3 regions of the Tardiphaga sp. 285_C5_N1_2 genome follow, and region 2 is predicted to be linked to each of the others. Evidence: predicted binding sites of a transcription regulator. Region 2 holds the regulator's gene; each other region holds the start of a gene.

Region 1 (7,161 bases), 550 kb from region 2:
CGCGGCCGTCGCTCGGTGCCAAGCCGACTTTCGTGATTGCGGGTGGCGCTGAAGCGCGCGGTGGTCCTGGAACATATCCCGAGCGGATCACGCGCTATCGCGAGACCTCGCCGGACGCATTCCGGGAGAAAACGCGGATGACCATGAGCAATATGGAAGAACGCCTCGGCGCCTTCGGCTTCTCATGGAAGGACACGACTGCGACGCAGATCTACACGGTACAGGACTTCCATCCCGTGGTGGCCGATGAGCTGGTCAAGCGCGGTGCGTCGCGGCAGGGCATGACCTGGCATTTTGCGCGGCCGCCGGTCGTCGATCTCGAATTCGAGATGGATACGCGGCGTGTGATGCGTGAATTTGTGATTTGACCGTCAGGCAGCGCGCGCTGATTTGCTGAGATGCGCGGCGACGATGCGCAGATCGTCGACGAAATGCGCATATTCGCGTGCCTTGGCATCCTCGTCGGGCAGTCGTAGCAGATAGGATGGATGCACGGTCACGAGAACCTGTGTGCCGTCGTCAGCCTGGATAATCTGGCCACGGGTCTTGCCGATCGGCGTGATCTTGCCGAGCACGCTTTGCGCGGCTGTCGCGCCCATCGCGACGACGAGCTCGGGTCTTACGGACGCTTTTTCGCGCTCATACCAGGGACGGCACGCCTTGATTTCCGGCGTTGCCGGCTTCTGGTGCAGACGGAATTTTCCGCGCGGCACGAATTTGAAATGCTTCACCGCATTGGTGACATAAACCTTGTCCCTGACAATGCCGGCTTCCTTCAGCGCCTTGTCGAGCATCTGTCCGGCTGGTCCGACGAATGGCTTGCCGGCAAGGTCTTCCTTGTCGCCGGGCTGTTCGCCAATCATCATCACAGAAGCATGCTGCGGGCCTTCGCCGAACACGGTTTGCGTTGCGTCTTTCCACAAATGGCAGGCACGGCAATCGGCGGCTTCATCGCGCAATGCGGCAAGACTTTCCTTCCCGGTATGTTCGGCCGTTTTGGTCGCATGCGACTTGACCATCGTGTCCTCCCGACGTTGTGGTTTCTTGGGCGCGCTGGCTTCTGCCGCGATCATGTCACCTGTGATGCGTTCAGCTTGCGCGATCAGCGGCTTGATCAGCGCGGCTTCGGGCAGGTTGCGCCAGTATTTCTTCGGCATCTCGTTCTGCATCGCCTTGGTCTTCAATCGCGCCGGGTTGAAGATGTTGGCGTAATAGGTCAGCCACACCTCTTCGAGCCGATCTTTCGTCGGCGCATCCGACTTGCTGACACCGGGCGTGATGGAAATCGCATGGCCATCCCAATGCGCACAGAGATCCGGCGTCAGGATCGACCACGCCATGTCGGCAAAGCGCCGCGCGAAGAATGGCGCCGCGAGTTCGATGATGTGATGTTCGGGCTCGAACCAGGCGACGAAATGCGACTTCGGCTCGCGGCCGATTTCGCGAAACCGCACGAAAGCATGCATCTTGTGCTCGTCGCGCCGGACAGCCTTGGCCATCGCCTGCAATTTAGCGATGTCGGAATCGATCGCGACGTGGATCAGATCGGGATTGTCGCGCAGCCGCCACAGGAGGCGATAGAGCAGGGCGAAGCGTTCGGGATCGCGATGCAGGATCGCAGTTTCGGCGAGTTCGACGAATTTGGCCGGAACGTTGAACGTGCCTTTTGCAGCGTCGGATAGCGACGTTGCCGGCGAGGCGGAGAACAATTCAGGCTCGGCGCCTGCAACCGTCCATGTCACGTCAGTGGGAGCAATGTCGTTGAGCGCCAGTTTGCGTGCCGCCTTGCGCCAGCCTTCAAAGTCGGTGTCGCTCTCCAGCACTATGGTGTGCATCGGGTCTCCTGAAATGAAATTCTAGAACCCAAATCCCAATTGCGTCGCCTTCGGTTTGAACCGCTCCGCCAGCCTCGCGCCGTCCAGCAAATTAACGGCCGGGCGATGATCCGGAAGAACGATGAAAGGCAGTGCCTTGTTCCGCGGGATATGCAGCCGGGCGAGATCGCCAACGCGGATCGACGAGATGCGGCGCGTTTCGATGATCCGCTGCACGGCCTTGGCGCCGAAACCGGGCACGCGCAAAAGGTCTTCGCGGCTGGCGCGGTTGACGTCGAGCGGGAAGCGCTCGCGGTGTCGCAGCGCCCAGGCGAGTTTCGGGTCCATGTCCAGCGACAGCATGCCGTCATTGTCATCGACGATCTCGTCGGCATCAAAGCCATAGAAACGCATCAGCCAATCGGCCTGATACAGCCGATGCTCGCGGATCAGCGGCGGGGCGCGCAGCGGCAGCGAACGGCTCGCATCGGGGATTGGGCTGAAGGCGGAATAATAGACACGCTTCAGATTGTATGACCCGTACAGATTGGCCGAGGTGCGGATGATGGTTGAATCATTGGCGCTGTCGGCGCCGATGATCATCTGCGTGCTCTGGCCGGCCGGCGCAAAACGCGGCCCGACTTTGCCGCGCGGCGTCGGCTTGCGACCTTCGCGGGCTTCGTCGAGCTTCAGCCGCAAACGGCCCATGGTGCGGCGTATGGCGCGAACGTCTTTTTCCGGAGCCAGCTTGGCGAGGCTGTCTTCCTCGGGCACCTCGATATTGATCGAGAGGCGGTCGGCATATTGGCCGGCCTCGGTAATCAGTACATCGTCGGCTTCCGGAATGGTCTTGAGATGGATATAGCCGCGGAAATGATGCTCCTTGCGCAGTTTCCGCGCGACGGCGACAACCTGTTCCATCGTGTAATCGGCGCTGCGGATGATGCCCGAGGAAAGAAACAGTCCCTCGATGTAATTGCGCCGGTAGAAATCCAGCGTCAGTTGCACCACTTCGTCGACGGTGAAGCGGGCGCGCGTCACATTGCTGGAGGCCCGGTTGACGCAATAAAGGCAATCGTAATTGCAGGCATTGGTGAGCAGGATCTTCAGCAGCGAGATGCAGCGGCCGTCCGGCGCGTAAGAATGACAGATCCCCATGCCTGCATCGGTCGAGCCGATGCCTTTGCCGTCGCGGGAGTCCCGTTTCTCGGTACCGCTGGACGCACAGGACGCGTCGTATTTCGCGGCATCTGCCAGGATCTCCAGCTTGCGCTTCAGGTCCATGTTCAAAAATCCCTTTGATTTCAAATGCTAAAAAAGTGGCTGATGATCCCGATTGACTCGGCTTGCCATCTTAGCTTTATATTAGAACATATCATGAACAAACGGGCCGGCAATGGGTTCACTAAAAACCCGTGATGGCAAAACAATTTCGAGGAGCGGCGCATGACCGGCGCACGCATGACCACGCTCGCGCAATTGCGCGGCAGCATCGAACGCATCGAGACCCACAGCGATACCTATGCGCCGGATCGCGTGTCGCTCGGTCATGCCGAGGCGGACGCGGCGCTGCAAGGCGGGCTCGCACGTGGCACCATGCATGAGGTGTTCGCCGAAGGCCGGCACAGCGCGGCGGCCACGGGCTTTGTCGCCGGCCTCGCGCACCGTGTCTCGGCAAAGCGGCCGCTGCTGTGGATCCGGCAGGATTTCTCCGAACGCGAATGCGGCGCGCTGGCCATGAGCGGCTGGCGCGAGCTCGGCCTCGATCCGCGCCTGCTGGTCACCGTGCGCGCGCCCGATGTCGAGACGGCATTGCGGACCACGGCTGATGCGCTGGCCTGCGATGCGCTGGGCAGCGTCGTGCTGGAAACCTGGGGCGACAGCAAGCAGTTCGACCTCGTCGCCAGCCGCAAGCTCACGCTGGCAGCGCGCGGCTCTGGCGTCACGTGCCTGTTGCTGCGGACTGCAGGCGTTCCGGTCTCGAGTACGGCAGAGACGCGCTGGATCATCCGCTCCGCGCATTCGCCGCCATTCAGGCCCTGGCAATCATGGGGCGTGCCCATGCTCGACGTGCAACTGGTTCGAAATCGTCACGGCCCGAACGGGCAATGGATCATGGAATGGAAGTGTGATGAGTGCGTTTTCCGTGACACATCGGCGCATCCTCAGCCTGTGGCTGCCGCGCCTGCCAACCGATCGCATCAAACGTCAGCTCGCGCGCAACGGCGTGCCAGCTAATCTGCAAGCAAGTATTGTCGTCGCCAAGCAAAGCAATGCGCTGCAGATTTCCGCGTTGGACGATGCCGCGGCGAAGCTCGGCCTTGAACCAGGTCTGCCGCTCGCCAATGCCCGTGCGGTCTGTCCGGACATTCAGGTGTTCGATGCCGATCCTGTCGCCGATACGCAGGTACTGACCGACATCGCCGATTGGTGCGACCGCTTCACACCGCTGGTGGCGCTGGATCTGCCGCATGGCCTGTTTCTCGACATCACCGGCTGTGCCCATCTGTTCGGTGGCGAGGCCGCACTGATGGAGCAGCTCTGCGCGGCGCTGTCGCGGCAGGGTTTTATTGTCAGTGCAGCGATTGCGGGGACATCGACATGCGCGCGCACGCTCAGTCGATATGCACATGGCCGGATCATCGCCGCGGGCGAGGAGGCCAAGGCAGTGACGCCGCTGCCGCTGTTCACGCTCGGCGCCGATGAGGCGATCATCCGTGGATTGCGCCGCGCCGGCTTGAAGACCATCGGCGATGTCGCCTCGCGCTCGCGCCCCGAAATCACCGCACGTTTCGGCGCGGAATTCACGACACTGCTGGAACAGGCGCTGGGGCACAGCGATGCGCCGATCTCGCCGCGCAAGCCGCTGCCGGATTATATCGTCGAGCAACGTTTCGCCGAACCGATTGCCACCGATGGCGTGATTACGCTGACACTGGCCAAGCTGGCACGCACGCTGATCGATGCGATGGACAGGCAGGGCAAGGGCGCGCGGCGGCTGGAAGCGGCGTTCTTCCGCACCGACGGCGCGGTGCGGGTGATCACCGCGGAAACCGGCCTGCCGGTGATCAAGGGCGAGGTGATCGACCGGTTGTTCCGCGAGCGACTGGACGCGATTGCAGATCCACTCGATCCCGGCTTCGGTTTCGATATGATCCGCCTGTCAGCCAGCCGCACGGAAATCGTCGTGCAGCAGCAGCGCGACCTCGATGCCAATGTTCACGCCAATGACGAACTGGCCGACCTGATCGACCGTATTGCTGCGCGGATCGGGTCGCGGCGTGTGCTGGTTTATCTGCCCGTCGAGAGCCACATTCCCGAACGCGCGATGCTGGGGGTGCCGGCACAGCATCATCTGGCTGCCGCCATGCAGGCAGCATGGCCAGTGCGTGAAGACGAACCGCCTTTGCGGCCATTACGGTTGTTCGAGCAGCCCGAACTGATCGACGTCCCGCTTGCGGAGTTTCCAGACAAGCCACCGAAGAAGTTCACCTGGCGACGCGTCTCTCACAATGTCGTTCATGTGGAAGGTCCGGAGCGTGTGTCGATGGAGTGGTGGCGTTCGCAGGAAGCGAAGCCCACGCGCGATTACTTTCGCGTCGAGGATGAGGCAGGTCAACGTTTCTGGCTCTTCCGCGACGGGCTTTATGGTGAGATCAGAGACGCGGACGATCAAGCCGTTTCGCCGCAATGGTTCGTGCATGGGCTGTTCGCATGAGCACGGGCGGCGTCGGCGCGCCTGATTATGCCGAGATTGGTGTTACCAGCAATTTTTCGTTCCTGCGCGGCGCGTCGCATCCGCAGAACTATGTGCATCAGGCCAGTGCCGAGCGGCTTTATGCCATCGGCATTGCCGATCACAACACCATGGCCGGAGTGGTGCGTGCCTTTGCCGAGCTGGACCACAAGGATCTTGTCTACAAACCGAAGCTTCTGATCGGCACACGGCTGGTCTTCAATGACGGCACGCCTGACATCCTTGCCTATCCGTGCGATCGTGCTGCCTATGGTCGACTGTGCCGGTTACTCAGCATGGGCAAGCTGCGCGGCAACAAGGGTGAATGCCTGCTGCAGCTCGGCGATCTCGCTGACTTTAGCGAAGGGCTGCTGCTTGTTTTGATGCCGGCCTATCGTATTGAGAGCAACCTTGTCCTTCGCACGTTCGACGCACTGTCTCAATTTTCGACGGGCGGTGTATGGCTCGGCGCCAGTCCGTTTCATCGGGGTGATGACAAACGCCGTCTGGCCAAGTTGCAGCGCATCGCAGCCACTGCGCGCGTGCCCCTGATTGCTACCAATGATGTGCTCTATCACACGCCAAATCGCCGCATCCTGCAGGACGTGGTCAGTTGTATTCGCGAGAAGACCACCATCGAGCAGGCCGGCCGCGTGCTGGAAATGAATGCCGAACGGCATCTCAAGTCAGCGGCCGAGATGGTCAGACTGTTTCGTGATTATCCCGATGCGATCCGTGAAACCATCCGTTTTGCCGATCGCATCACGTTTTCATTGAACCAACTCCAATACCAATATCCCGACGAACCGGTGCCGCCGGGAAAGACCGCGCAGCAGCATCTTGAAGATCTGACCTGGGAAGGAATGAAACGGCATTTTCCTAAGACAGAAGATCCGAAGCTTGTTGCCACCTTGGAAAAGGAACTCGCGCTCATTAAGGAGCTCGGCTATGCGCATTATTTTCTGACTGTCCACGATATCGTCCGCTATGCGCGCAGCCAGAAGATCCTGTGTCAGGGGCGGGGCTCGGCTGCCAATTCAGCAGTTTGCTACATGCTGGACATCACCTCGGTGAATCCCGCCGAGGTCGACCTTTTGTTCGAGCGCTTCATCTCCAAGGAACGACTTGAGCCGCCGGATATCGACGTCGATTTTGAACACGTCCGGCGCGAGGAGGTGATGCAGTATGTCTATCGCCGCTACGGCCGCCATCGCGCGGCGATCATCGCCACCGTTATTCATTACCGCCCGCGCTCGGCGATCCGCGATGTCGGCAAGGCGCTGGGACTGACCGAAGACGTCACCTCGGCGCTGGCCGATACTGTCTGGGGCAGTTGGGGCAAAGGCCTCAACGAGATGCAGGTGAAGCAGGCAGGGCTTGATCCGTCCAATCCGATGATCGTGCGGGCCGTCGAACTTGCCACCGAGCTGATCGAGTTCCCGCGCCATCTGTCGCAGCATGTCGGTGGCTATGTGCTGACGCAGGACCGGCTCGACACCTATGTGCCGATCGGCAATGCGGCAATGGATGATCGTACCTTCATCGAATGGGACAAGGACGACGTCGACACCATGAAGATGATGAAGGTGGATGTGCTGGCGCTGGGCATGC
Region 2 (7,161 bases):
TGGTTCTTCGAACCCTTCGTGCCCGAGCGCGTCGCGATTCCCGACGCAGCCAGCGAAGGCGCTGTTCACAATGTGCCCTGGGAAAGCATCGGCACAGACCAGCTGGCCACCAATCCGGCTTATTGGCAGCTCGCGCCTGACGCCGCCTGGCATGGCTTCCCCGGCATGGAAGCCGGTTTCACCATGACCGATCCCAACAAGCTGACGGTAGTGACACCCGGCTTCGACCGCACCACCGGCGGCTATGCGGAACACGGCATCCCCGCGCCCGTGGTGGCGCAGTTCCTGCGCGAAAATCGCATCGTGCCGGAGAAGAACGACCTTAACTCGCTGCTCTTCCTGCTGACGCCCGGCGTGGAGGCCAGCAAGGCCGGCACGCTGATATCGGGCCTCGTCGCCTTCAAGAAGTTTCATGACGACAACGCGCTGCTGGAAGACGTCATCCCCGAATTCGCCAGGCGCAGGCCGGCGCGTTATGCGGGCATACGCCTGCGGGATCTGTGCGGCGACATGCACCGGTTCTTCCGCGAGGCCAATGTGAGCGAACTTCAGACCAGGCAATTCTCCGCCGACCATCTGCCGGAGATTGCCATGTCACCCCATGATGCCGCGCGCTGTCTGGTGCGCAACGACGTCGATTACCTCCCGATCGATGAGATTTTCGGGCGCGTCGCGACGACGCCGTTCGTGGTCTACCCGCCCGGCATCGCCACGATCGTCCCCGGAGAACGGCTCACCGAACGGTCAAAGCCGATGATCGATTATCTCAGGATGTTCGAGACCTGCTTCAACACGTTCCCGGGCTTCGACGTCGAAATCCAGGGCATCTACCGCAAGGTCGACGCCAATGGCCGGATCCGGCTTTACACTTACGTGGTCTCCGAATAGGGAGCACGTAAGGAGCCAGATTTGCCAACGGAACTCGAACAGCCGGTCGTCATCCGACCATCACGCGACACCGACGTCGATGCCATGCTGGCGATCTATCGCCGGCACATCCGGCAAGGCGTCGAGGAAGGCGTCAGCGACGCCGACACGCCGCAGCCCGACGATCTCAGAGACCGGCGCAAGAACCTGCGCAGCAAACGGTTCCCGCACCTCGTCGCCACGCAAGGCGGCGAGGTCGTGGGCTACGCCTATGTGGTGTTGTTCCGCAAGCGACCGGCCTACCGCTACACGGTCAAGCATTCGATCTATATCCACCACGGGCATGTCGGTCGAGGCATCGGCCGGCTGCTGATGCGCGAACTTATCGACGTGTGCGCGGCGGCCGGCTTCCGGCAGATCATCGGCTATATCGATGCCGACAACACGGCCTCGCTCGGCTTGCATGAGAGCTTTGGCTTTGCCCGCGTCGGCTTGCTGCCCGGCGTCGCCTATCGCTCCGGCCGCTGGGCCGACACGATCATGGTTCAGCGCTCGCTGGCGACCGGCTCCACGACTCCGCCGCCGCCCATTGGGCGCATGACGTCCGCGTAGCCCAGGCGACCGCGGAAGCATTTTCCATGTCCGTCGAGGATCGACGACTGGTGAGGAACAGCCTCCTCAAACCTCCCTCAACGTGCATTCTGTTGACGGCAAATTAAGCATTGCAGAACACATATGGAACATATAGTGTTCGTTCATGATTTGTTTCGAGATTCTGTGGCTTTGAGTAGTTTGAGAGTGCCCGAACTCGCGCAACCGATCTTTGAACGATCGTCTCAGGATTGAGGCTCACCGTTCGAAGGCCCTTTGAAACGCACGCGGCGGCCGACACCGTCAACTGAGGATGGCTTCAGATGCTCACGCGCAAACAATACGAACTCCTGCGATTCATCGATCAACGGCTGAAGGAAGCCGGCGTCCCGCCGTCCTTCGACGAGATGAAGGATGCGCTCGACCTGCGCTCGAAGTCCGGCATCCATCGTCTGATCACCGCGCTGGAAGAACGCGGCTTCATACGCCGTCTGCCCAATCGCGCCCGTGCCATCGAAGTCATCAAGCTGCCAGAGCTCGGCGCGCCGGTCACCGGCGGTACCGGCCGCCGCGGCTTCACGCCCAGCGTCATCGAAGGCACGCTTGGCAAGGTGCGTTCGGCCGCCAGCATCGCCAGCAACAGCGGCGATGATGACAATGGCCGCACAGTTGCCATCCCGGTGATGGGCCGGATCGCGGCAGGTACGCCGATCGAGGCACTGCAGACGCGCAGCCACACCATCAGCATGCCCGCAGACATGCTCGGTTCCGGCGAACATTACGCGCTCGAAGTGCGCGGCGATTCCATGCAGGACGCCGGCATTCTCGACGGCGACACCGTGCTGATCCAGCGCAACGAGAGCGCCGACACCGGCGACATCGTGGTGGCCCTGATCGACGACGAGGAAGCCACGTTGAAGCGCTTCCGCCGCCGCGGCGCGTCGATCGCGCTGGAGCCTGCGAATGACGCCTACGAGGTCCGCATCCTGCCGCCCAACCGGGTGCGCATTCAGGGCAAGCTGATCGGCCTGTATCGCCGCTACTGAGATTTGCGCCTCGGCGGATTACTGATCTTCGGGTTGAAGATCGGCTTCCGCCGGCGTCGCATCCACCGGCCGATTTTGTGGCGTACGACTGTTCGGGATCAGATCGTGCTGGGGCTCATCAGGAATGGCGCGCGACCACGGACGGTCCAGGCCACGCGGTCGCACGGCATCGATGGTAAAGCCGTTCGCGGTTCGCTGCAGGCTCACCGCACCATTTCGTTGCAAGCGATCCTGATCGATCACCAGCGCCCTGCAATCCCTCGGCGATTGTCGCGCCGTGACGATGAGCGCCGCTTTCTCGCAATCATCTGTGAAAGCATCCGGCTGTAGAACCAGCGCCACCAAAGCGCCATCGGCCAGCGCCGCGATGCACCCGTCGCGGTCGCAGGACACGCCGTGGCCGACTGAGGCATCGGTCGGCAGGCGTGCATCCGCATCGCCGGCAAGCCACTCTTTCAGCAAAAATGTATCCTTGGCGCTGCGCATCACGTGGAGATGCCCGTCCCTGCCCCGTACCGCGACGCTGCGACCATCACCCGAGATCAGCACATCCGGCTGCTTCACCAGCAATGCCCATACAATCGAGAGCACCAGCACGCCAGCCCCCGCGAAGCGCAACGGCGTGCGCAGCAATCCGAGCACGATGATGCCGATACTGGCTGATATCAGCGGTCCAGTGCCGAAGGCCGGCATCCGGCCGATGGCACCGGGCAAGGCTGCGACCCATTGCGTGACCACGATCATCCACTGGATGCCGACATCCATTAGCCGCCAGAACACACCGTCAAAGCCAAACGGCATGGCCACCAAACCAAGAATACCCGCCGGCATCACCAGCGCTGAGACCACCGGCATCGCCAGGAGATTGGCGACAACGCCATAGGGCGTGACGCGGTGGAAATGAAACGCGGCATAGGGCGTGGTGGCGAGGCCCGCGACCAGCGAGGCCAGCACGAGCATCGCGATCTCGCGTCCGCCCCATAGCGCCACGCGCGCCGTCGCGGAATGATCGGGCGAGGCAAACAGCGCGGGCATGCCGATCTGTACCAATGCGACCAGCCCCAGCGTCGCCGCGAATGACATCTGAAAACTCGGATGCACCAACGCTTCCGGCGCAACGATCAGCACAACCATTGCTGCCACCGCCAGGGTGCGGAACGTCACCGCCCGGCGATCGACCATGACTGCAATCAGCACGACGGCCGTCATGAAAAACGATCTCTGCGTCGCGACTTCAGCACCTGACAACAGCAGATAGAACAGTGCTGCGAATAACGCAGTAGCCGCTGCGACTTTCTTGATCGGGAACGTCACCGTCAGCACGGGGATCAGTGCCAGCAGCGCGCGGATCGCAAAGAACACCACGCCGGCGACAACGGCCATGTGATAGCCAGAAATCGACAATACATGACCGAGGCCGGAGATGAACATCGCATCATTGACGTCAGCCGAAATCGCATCGCGGCGGCCCGTGAGCAGCGCCGTGGCAATGGCGCGGCTATCGCCCGAGAGCACGGTGCGGATCCGCGCGTCGATGGCGTCGCGTAGCCCCTGCATGGTCGCCGAATAGCGTAGCGCCACACTCGGCTGTATCGGCGGATCGACTGCCTTGATGCCGCCCATCACAAAACCGGACGCGCCGATCCCTTGAAAATACAGATCCCGTCCGAAGTCGTAGCTCCCCGGCCGGAGCGGCGGCAGCGGCGGCTGCAGCCTTGCCTTCAATTCGACGAAGCTGCCGACGGCAGGCGCCATGCCCTTCTTCACCGACAGCCGCACACGGGTGAGCTTCGGCGCGGCGCGCGGGCTGTCCATCGTGGCAACGCGCAGCACGAAGCGATCCGTGCGCTCCCGTTCCTCGTGCGTTTCAACGAAGCCGGTCAGCGCGACGGAATAGAGCGGCTTCGCCAGAACCTCATGAGCCACGCGCGCGGTTTTCATTGCAGCCATCGCAAAGCCGGCCGCGATTACCGCAATGAGCAAGATCAAGGGAAACCATCGCTGCCGCCGCAGCAAAAACGCAGCCACGCAAAGAAGGCCTGCCGTCGCAGCGGCAACCCAGGCCACCGGCTCATGCTCAGCGGCAAAATACAGCGCGATGCCGGTCCCGAAAGCGATCGGCACCCAAGGCAGCAAGCGACCGGGACCAGCTTCGGCCCACACCCACGTCCAGAGCGTCTCGAAGCCCGATGTCGACGACGTCGGTGACGGGAGAGCGACGCCTGCCGTGGCCGGCGGCGGCCATGTGGTCGCCGTGCCGGATCGGCCCCGCCGCTGTTGCTGATCCCCACCCCGCGCCATCGAACGCCCGCACGCCAAGCTTGTCCTTCCGAATGCTATCGGAAGGGCAAGCGGCGGCTAGCGGAACGGATGCAGAATACGAAAACTAATCCCTGGGGTTGCTCAAGCGAGCTTGGCGTAGCTGTCGCGCAGACCGACGGTACGGTTGAAGACCAGCTTGCCCGGCGCTGAATCCTTGTCGCGACAGAAATAACCCTGGCGCTCGAACTGCACGACATCGCTTGTGTTGTCGCTCGCCAGCGCCGGCTCAAGCATGGCGCCGGTCAGCTTCTCCAGCGAGTCCGGATTGAGCTGCGATGCGAACTCGGTCGCATTGGGCTGCGGATCGGCGAACAGCTGATTGTAGACGCGCACTTCCGCCTGCACGGCATCTGCAGCGCTCACCCAATGGATGGTCGCCTTGACCTTGCGGCCGTCCGGCGCATTGCCGCCCCGGGTTTCCGGATCATAGGTGCAGCGCAGTTCGACCACCTCGCCGGCAGCGTTCTTGATCACGTCCTTGCAGGTGATGAAATAGCCGTAACGCAAGCGGACCTCGCGGCCCGGCGCCATGCGGAAGAACTTCTTCGGCGGCTCTTCCATGAAGTCGTCATGCTCGATGTAGAGCTCGCGGCCGAATGAAATCTGCCGGTTGCCGAGCGACGCATCATCGGGATGGTTGATGGCTTCGAGCTGCTCGGTCTGTCCTTCCGGGTAGTTCTCGATCACCACCTTCAGCGGCTTCAGCACCGCCATGCGGCGCTGCGCCGTGCGATTCAGTGTCTCGCGCACGGCGAAATCGAACATCGAGATATCGACGGTCGAGTTGGCCTTGGCGACACCGATGCGCTTGACGAATTCGCGCAGTGCTTCGGCAGGAATGCCGCGGCGCTGTAGGCCGGCCAGCGTCGGCATCCGTGGATCGTCCCAGCCGGTGACATGGCCGCCGCGGACAAGCTCGGTCAGCACGCGCTTCGACAGCAGCGTGTAGGTCATGTTGAGGCGCGCGAATTCATACTGATGCGGCCGCGATGGCACCGGCAGATTTTCCAGGCACCAGTCGTAAAGCGGCCGGTGATCCTCGAATTCGAGCGTGCAGATCGAATGCGTCACGTGTTCGATGGCATCCGACTGACCGTGCGCGAAGTCGTAGCTCGGATAGATGCTCCAGGCGGTGCCCGTGCGCGGATGATGCGCATGCAGGATGCGATAGATCACGGGATCGCGCAGGTTGATGTTGCCCGACGACATGTCGATCTTGGCGCGCAGCACGCGGGCGCCGTTCGGGAATTCGCCGGCGCGCATCCGCGCGAACAGATCGAGGTTCTCATCAACCGAACGGTCGCGGAACGGGCTGTTCTGGCCGGGCTCCGTCAGGGTGCCACGCTTAAAGCGGATTTCTTCCTGCGACTGGTCATCGACATAGGCCTTGCCGGCGCGGATCAGATGTACCGCCCAGTCATAGAGCTGCTCGAAATAGTCCGAGGCGTAATGCAGGTTGCCCTCGCCCCAGTCGAAGCCGAGCCAGCGGACGTCGCGCTGGATGGCGTCGATATATTCCTGCTCTTCCTTGGTCGGATTGGTGTCGTCGAAACGCAGGTTGCAGTGGCCGCCGAATTCCTCGGCAACGCCGAAATTCAGGCAGATCGACTTGGCATGGCCGAGATGCAGGTAGCCGTTGGGCTCCGGCGGAAAGCGCGTCACCACGCTCTTGTGTTTGCCGGATTGCAGGTCCGCCGCAACGATGTCGCGGATGAAGTCACGGCCTACGTCGGATACCGATTCGTCTGTCATTTGCTGCCTTTCAAGCTGCGCCCTATGTGCCAAATCCGGAAGGCCGCGCCAAGGCCGGATCAGGGGCCGGGTCCCGCGAAAGGGCCTTTTCCGATGCGGTTCCGGCCCCAAATCCGCGTTTATTCGCCGTGAGACAGCGCCCTGTCGTTGTGATAAACGCCCGCCAACACTCACACCGAACTCGATCGAACCCGCTGATATGACCGCTCCCGTCGTTACCCGTTTCGCCCCCTCGCCGACCGGCTTCCTCCATATCGGCGGTGGACGCACCGCGCTGTTCAACTGGCTCTATGCCAAAAAGACCGGCGGCAAGATGCTGCTGCGGATCGAGGATACGGACCGCGAGCGTTCAACGGATGCCGCGATCGACGCCATTATCGACGGGTTGAAGTGGCTGGGCATCGAATGGGATGGCGACACCGTCTTCCAGTTTGCCCGTGCCGGCCGGCACCGCGAAGTCGCCGAACAGCTGCTGGCCGAGGGCAAGGCGTATTACTGCTATGCCTCGGCCGAGGAGCTGCAGCAGATGCGCGAGACCGCCCGCGCCGAGGGCAAGTCCAAGCTCTATAACGGGCTGTGGCGC
Region 3 (7,161 bases), 1.8 Mb from region 2:
CAGCATTTCGCCGCGATTGGCCGGGGTGTTGGCGGGCAGGAATTTGCCGGTCTTCTCGGCGAGGTAGAGCAGGATGGCGTTGCTGTCGAACACCTTGACGCCGTCGTCGTCGATTGCAGGCACCTTGCCGTTCGGATTGACCTTGAGGAAGTCCCGGTTGAATTGCGCACCGGTGCGGGTGTCGATGGCGATCGGCTCATAGGCCAGGCCGGCTTCTTCCAGAAACAGCGCGACCTTGGTCGGGTTTGGCGACCCGTTGAAGTAAAACTTCAGCATCTCAAATCTCCCTGGATTTTGTACGTCAAAGCGCGAGGCGAGGACCGCGGGCGCGAACCATCGTCTCGTGCTTGGAATTCAGGGGGAGTGCAAGCGGTGTTTTGACGAAGGCCGGGCGCATGCGTCCGGCCGGTGGCATGGGCGGGGACTTTAGACCGCGCCCATCTCGCTGCGGATTTCAGCGCGGAGTTCGTCGATCAAGCGCAGGCCCTTCTTGGTCTCGACGTGCCAGAACGTCCAGCCGTTGCAGGAGGCGGAGCCCTGGGCCATCGCGCCCATGCGATGGATCGAGCCGACCTTGTCGCCGAACATGATGGCGCCGTCGGCGCGCACCAATGCACCATGACGCTTCTTGAGATCGACCAGCTTGGTACCGGGCGAGATCATGCCGCGCTCGACCAGTTCCGAGAACGCCACGCGGGGCGCGCTGCGGGCGGTCATGAACGGCGCCAGTGTTGCCTCGGGCAGTGGCTCGATCGCGGCGATGCGCGCTTCGGCAGCGGCGGCGTAGTCGCGGTCACGCTCGAAGCCGATGTAATTGCGGCCGAGGCGCTTGGCGACAGCGCCAGTGGTGCCGGTGCCGTTGAACGGATCGATGACGAGGTCGCCGGGTTTCGACGACGACAGCAGCACGCGGGCGAGCAGACCTTCCGGCTTCTGTGTCGGGTGAACCTTCTTGCCGTCCGAGCCCTTCAGGCGTTCGTCACCGGTGCACAGCGGGATCAGCCAGTCGGAACGCGCCTGCACGTCTTCATTGGCGGCCTTGAGGGCTTCGTAATTGAACGTGTAGCCCTTCGCGTTTTCATCGCGCGCAGCCCAGATCATGGTCTCATGCGCATTGGTGAAGCGACGGCCACGGAAATTCGGCATCGGGTTGGATTTGCGCCACACGATATCGTTCAGGACCCAGAAGCCAAGGTCCTGCATGATGGCGCCAACGCGGAAAATGTTGTGGTAGGAGCCAATGACCCACAAGGTCGCCGACGGCTTCATGATACGGCGTGCGGCCAGGAGCCACGCGCGCGTGAAGTCGTCATATGCGGCGAATGACGAGAACTTGTCCCAGTCATTATTCACCGCATCGACATGGGATTCATCGGGGCGCTTGAGATCGCCCTTCAGCTGCAGATTGTACGGCGGATCTGCGAACACCAGATCGACCGACCCTGCCGGGAGTTTTGACATCTCTGCGACGCAATCACCAATGACGATGCTGCTGCTCGGAGAGGTTTCGAAGTGAGAGCGGGGCGCCCTTGCAGACGCCCCGCGACGCGAAACAACCATGACTCAATTACTCTGACTCAGGCGACGCTGTCGGCGACGCGGGACTAAACAACCGACAGGCAGACATTGACCGGGCAAAGTAAAAATCGACTTAATTGGTAACGAGTTCGAACTAGGCAAGTTTTGCCGGGCAGGTTAATGCTTAATGGAATGGAAATTTTACGCTGCAATTGCGTTATGGTGTTCGGATCGCGTCAAACCGGTCTAAAATGCTGCGACTTGAAATGAAGGAATTACCTCATGCGTTACGATGACTTCCGTCGCAGCGACAATATCGACGACCGTCGTGACGATAGCGGCGGCGGATATGGCGGCGGAGGTGGCGGTGGTTTCGGAATTCCGGGCGGTGGCGGTGGTCTCGGCATCGGCACGGTGATTGTGCTTGGCCTCGTTGGCTGGGCGTTCGGCATCGATCCGCGCATTCTTATCGGCGGTGCAGAAATTCTCACCGGCGGCCAGCAGGCGCCGACCTATCAGACCGATCGGCGCTCGACGCCGACGAAATCAGGCGCACCCACCGACGAGATGGGCAGCATGATCTCCGGCGTGCTCGGCGAGATCGACGATCGCTGGGACGAAATCTTCAAGGAGAGCGGGCAGAAATATACCGGGCCGCAGATCGTGCTGTTTCGCAATGCCACCAATGGCGGGCGCTGCGGCAATGCGCAGTCGGCGATGGGGCCGTTCTACTGTCCGCCCGACAAGAAGATCTATCTCGACACCGGCTTCTTCCGTCAGGTTGAAACCAAATTCCGCGGTTGCTCGGGCAATGCCTGCAAATTTACCGCGGCATATATCATTGCGCATGAAGCCGGCCATCACATTCAGAACCTGCTCGGGATCATTCCGCGCGTGACACGCCTGCAGCAGCAGGCCGGCAGCAAGGCTGAGGCCAATCTGCTGCAGGTCCGCGTCGAGTTGCAGGCCGATTGTCTGTCGGGCGTCTGGGTCAATCGCGAATCGAAGAAGCGCCCCGGTTTCCTCGAAGCCGGCGACATCGATGCTGCGCTGCAGACCGCGTCCGCCATCGGCGACGATACGTTGCAACGTCAGGCACAGGGTCGCGTCGTGCCGGATTCCTTCACGCACGGTTCTGCCGAACAGCGCAAGCGCTGGTTCATGACCGGCTATCAGCAGGGCACCGTGCAGGCCTGCAATACATTCGCGACGGATCGACTGTAACGACGATGGAGCCCGACACGACCAAAGCCTTCGTACCGCTCAACATTGCGGTACTGACGATTTCCGACACGCGGTCGCTCGATGACGACAAGTCCGGCGCGACGCTGGCCGATCGGCTGACATCGGCCGGTCACGTGTTGGCGAAGCGCGAGATCGTCACGGACGATGTCGAAGCGATCCGCAAGATCGTGCGCGCATGGATTGCCGATCCCGGCGTGGACGCGATCATTACGACCGGCGGCACGGGGTTCACCGGCCGCGATGTCACGCCGGAAGCCATCGAGCCGCTGTTCGAGAAGCGGATGGATGGTTTCTCGATTGCGTTTCACATGCTGAGCCACGCCAAGATCGGTACCTCGACGATCCAGAGCCGCGCGACTGCTGGCACCGCCGGCGCGACATTTATCTTCTGCCTGCCGGGTTCGCCCGGCGCCTGCCGCGATGGCTGGGACGGCATCCTTGCCGCGCAACTGGATTACCGCACGCGGCCCTGCAATTTCGTGGAGATCATGCCGCGGCTGGATGAGCATTTGCGACGCCCGAAGGCGAAGGGCGCGTCGGTCTAGAGCACGAGTTCCCAGGTCTCGCCGATCAAATCCTGCCCGAAACTGCGATGCGGCTCGGTGGCGACCAGCGCGAAACCTGCATCCTGATAGACTTTTCGCGCAGCGCCGAGATTGCTCTGGGTCCACAGCGTGATCCTGCGATAACCGCATTGCCGCGCAAAGGCGATGGATTCCGTCACCATGCGCTGGCCGAGCTTTTGTCCGCGCGCCTTGGGATCGATCAGCAAGAGCCGAAACTTGGCGACGTCGTCGGATGCCTTCACGAGAAACAGCGAGCCGACCGGCGCGCCGTCCATCTCGGCGATCCAGCAGCGTTCGCGCGTGGCATCGCATGATGCGACGAATTCTGCGGCGATGTCAGCTACCAGCGCCTTGAAGGACGCATCGAACCCGTATTCACTCGCATAGAGTTCGCCGTGACTGCGGATGACCCAGTCGATATCGCCAGGCTGGAGATCGCGTAGCACTGCAAGCTGAACGGCATCGGGGGCTTGGGCGGCCATGGTCAGGCGACGATGATCCGGCTGCGCAGCAATGTGCGTGAGGAGCGGCCGAGCTGGCGCAGCAGCCGCGCTTCGGAGCGCCGGGCATCGGGTGCGTAGCCCCCGAGACGGTCGTAGTGTTCGCGTGCAATCAGCAGACCTTGATCGGCCTTGGGGCCTGTGATCATCCGGACCAGGTGCTTCAGGCCATCGCGAAAATTGGTCTCGTCATAGGGCGAGCGCGCATAGCGGAAAATGCCCGCGCGGGGGCGGTTGCTGGTCGATACGCGCTGGATGAATTGCTGGGTCTCCTCGATCCAGCCGGCATCGAGCACGGCGCCGGCATGGAGAAACATTAGCCAGGGCGAGCGCGCCTGCTTGGCGCCGGCGGCCATCGCCGCGGCGCGCGATCCCTGCGAGGTCAGGAAGCCGCAGCCGGCGACATCGGCGACACGTTCGATGACATCGGTGCCAGCGCGATCGACCAGCAGCACTTCGCGGATCACACCGGCAGCAGCGCCCGGCACCAGCGCTGCCAGTGTGGCAACAGCGGGCTGTTCGACGCCTTCGGTGGGGATGATCACGCTCAGCATGGGTGTCGGATAATACCTCTCAACAACGGGGTGGCCGCGTTATCATTTCGTCATAGTCTATGCGGCACCGGCGGCTGCTGCAATTTCGGGGCGGTTCGACTTTCGGCCGCCCCTGCAAGGCGGCGGGAGAATGCACAGTGCCCCGGCCGTGTGCCACCCTATTTATGTTCTTGCTTTGTTCCATGTGTACGCTATCGTGGCTTCATGAGTCGCCAGATCGCTGCCCTCAAGCACCCGCCGGTCCCGGCGCCCTCCGATAAGCCGGCGGGTGCGCTTTCCCCTTTTCCCGAGATCGCAGTGGCGATCGACAAGCAGCGGCGGCGCGGCCGCGGTGCCCAGTCCAACGACAGCGGGCGCTACGAGGCCGAGGCCCGGGTAGCCTTTGATGATGGCTGGCAGAGCCTCGATGAATTGCCGCCGTTCAAGACGACCGTTGCGACGGACACCGCGCGCAAGGTCATCACGCGCAATGAGTCGCCGGATATCGGCTTCGACCGTTCGATCAATCCCTATCGCGGCTGCGAGCATGGCTGCGTCTATTGTTTCGCGCGGCCGACCCACGCCTATCTCGGTCTCTCGCCCGGGATCGATTTCGAATCCAAACTGTTCGTGAAGCCCGATGCGCCGGCGCTGCTCGAGAAGGAGCTGGCCGCCGCCGAATACGAGCCGAAGATGATCGCGATCGGTACCAATACCGATCCGTATCAGCCGATCGAGCGCGAGCGGCAGGTGATGCGCGGCATTCTCGAAGTGCTGGAGAAGACCGGCCATCCCGTCGGCATCGTCACGAAGTCTGCCTTGGTGACGCGCGATATCGATATCCTGGCGCGGATGGCGAAGCGCAATCTGGTCAAAGTGGCGCTGTCGGTGACGTCGCTCGATCCGAAGCTCGCGCGCACCATGGAGCCGCGCGCGTCGACGCCGTCGAAGCGGCTGGAAGCTTTGCGGCAGCTATCCGAGGCTGGCATTCCGACCACGGTGATGGTGGCGCCGGTGATCCCCGCGCTGAATGACAGCGAGATCGAGCGCATTCTCGATGCCGCCGCGCATGCCGGCGTCAAGGAAGCCAGTTACGTTTTGTTGCGGCTACCGATGGAAGTGCGCGATCTGTTTCGCGAATGGCTGATCGCGAATTATCCGGATCGCTACCGCCATGTCTTCACGCTGATCCGCGAAATGCGCGGTGGCCGCGATTACGACTCGCAATGGGGCACGCGCATGAAGGGCACCGGACCGATGGCCTGGATGATCGGTCGCCGCTTCGAGATCGCCTGCACGAAGCTTGGCCTCAACAAGCGTCGTTCGAAACTCACCCTCGATCATTTCGAGAAGCCGGCCGGTGCCGGTCAGCAACTGAATCTGTTCTAACTCCGCAGGTCTCGCAGCGTACGGAGTGGTGGAGAGGGGACGTTGGCAGGAAACCAGAGCCTGCCAACGTCCCTCTTTTCGATCTATAGAGTGAGTACAGGAGTGACACGCATGACGATGACGAAACCACCGGCGCCGATCGCGCGCATGACGGTAATCACGTTGGGCGTGGCGGATATGCGCAGGAGCATTGCGTTCTACGAAGCGCTGGGCTTTACGCGAAAGGCCCGTGCCTCTGGCGAGGCCATCGCCTTTTTTGACACCGGCGCCAGCGTCCTCGCGCTGTTTCCATGGGATCAACTGGCGCAGGACGCGACATTGCCTGACCATCCAAGGCCGCAGGCGTTTCGCGGCAGCACGCTGGCGTGGAATTGCCGCTCCGAAGGCGAGGTCGATGCGGTCCTCGCTTTCGCTGTCGATTGTGGTGGATCGCTTTTGAAGCCAGCGCGAAAGACCGATTACGGTGGCTATTCCGGCTACTTTGCGGACCCGGACGGGCACGCCTGGGACGTGGTGACGGCACCGGGGATCGAGGTCGGCGACGACCGGCGGGTGCATCTGGACGATTAAAGCGGCAATCTGAATAGCGGGCACGATCCCGAGTTCCCGGTTGCGCGTGTTGGCCTGCTTCAGCAGGATCGCCGGATGATTCGAGATGCGAAAAAGAAGCCCCCCGCCAAGCCGCGCAAGAGCAAGATCGTTGTCGCGCCATGCTTTACGCGCGAATTCGCGCTGCTGGAGAGAGGCATCTGGCCGGTGGCTGGTTGCGACGAGGCCGGGCGTGGTCCGCTGGCAGGACCGGTCGTTGCCGCCGCGGTTGTGTTGGACCCGAACAACATTCCAAAAGGCCTCGACGATTCCAAGAAGCTGACAGAGAGCAAGCGCGAGGCGCTGTTTGAGGAAATCTGCGCTACGTCGTCATTTGCCGTCGCCTACGCATCACCCGCCCGGATCGACCGCGACAACATCCTGCGGGCGTCGCTCTGGGCGCTGGCGCGTGCCGTCGCGTCGCTCCCGGACGCGCCGAAACATGTGTTCGTCGATGGCCGCGACAAGATCGACACGACGGCCGATTGCGAGGCGGTCATTGGCGGCGACGCGTTGGTGCTCTCCATCGCAGCAGCTTCGATCATCGCCAAGGTGTCGCGCGACCGGCTGATGTGCCGGCTGGCCGAGGATTGTCCGGGCTATGGTTTCGAGGTGCACAAAGGTTATGGCGTGCCGCAGCATATGGCCGCGCTGAACGAATTGGGGCCCAGCATTCATCATCGCAGCCTGTTCGCGCCGGTTGTTGCGGCGCGTGCGCGTCATCAGACTGGCGTCCGTGCGGCGGGTCTGATCGAAGTCCACACCACCATCGATATCGAGATATCCGCCTGAGCGCTCAGGCGGTTGCCTCTCTTGGCTCTG

What was found. The regulator LexA, encoded in region 2, represses DNA repair genes until DNA is damaged. The targets are predictions, from matches to a motif close to TGTTCNNNNTGTGTTCNG.
Region 1: the regulator LexA is predicted to act here: its motif matches at 3,181-3,198, upstream of AB7951_RS17625 (ImuA family protein).
Region 3: the regulator LexA is predicted to act here: its motif matches at 4,549-4,566, upstream of AB7951_RS23600 (PA0069 family radical SAM protein).

The regions. Positions count from the first base shown of each region.
Region 1 covers NZ_CP197241.1:3,677,986-3,685,146, reverse strand. Annotated here, with positions in the region: gene cnbZ (2-amino-5-chloromuconate deaminase CnbZ) at 1-368, shown strand, start outside; gene AB7951_RS17635 (UdgX family uracil-DNA binding protein) at 372-1,835, opposite strand; gene AB7951_RS17630 (putative DNA modification/repair radical SAM protein) at 1,857-3,098, opposite strand; gene AB7951_RS17625 (ImuA family protein) at 3,261-4,052, shown strand; gene AB7951_RS17620 (Y-family DNA polymerase) at 3,946-5,532, shown strand; gene AB7951_RS17615 (error-prone DNA polymerase) at 5,529-7,161, shown strand, end outside.
Region 2 covers NZ_CP197241.1:3,126,653-3,133,813, forward strand. Annotated here, with positions in the region: gene AB7951_RS14945 (Orn/Lys/Arg decarboxylase N-terminal domain-containing protein) at 1-888, shown strand, start outside; gene AB7951_RS14950 (GNAT family N-acetyltransferase) at 910-1,479, shown strand; gene lexA (transcriptional repressor LexA) at 1,782-2,504, shown strand; gene AB7951_RS14960 (ComEC/Rec2 family competence protein) at 2,523-4,805, opposite strand; gene AB7951_RS14965 (glutamine--tRNA ligase/YqeY domain fusion protein) at 4,908-6,578, opposite strand; gene gltX (glutamate--tRNA ligase) at 6,778-7,161, shown strand, end outside.
Region 3 covers NZ_CP197241.1:4,975,554-4,982,714, reverse strand. Annotated here, with positions in the region: gene AB7951_RS23630 (glutathione S-transferase family protein) at 1-276, opposite strand, end outside; gene AB7951_RS23625 (site-specific DNA-methyltransferase) at 427-1,560, opposite strand; gene ypfJ (KPN_02809 family neutral zinc metallopeptidase) at 1,801-2,742, shown strand; gene moaB (molybdenum cofactor biosynthesis protein B) at 2,748-3,308, shown strand; partial or broken gene AB7951_RS23610 (GNAT family N-acetyltransferase) at 3,305-3,778, opposite strand; gene AB7951_RS23605 (glycosyltransferase) at 3,814-4,383, opposite strand; gene AB7951_RS23600 (PA0069 family radical SAM protein) at 4,588-5,751, shown strand; gene AB7951_RS23595 (VOC family protein) at 5,869-6,321, shown strand; gene AB7951_RS23590 (ribonuclease HII) at 6,397-7,131, shown strand.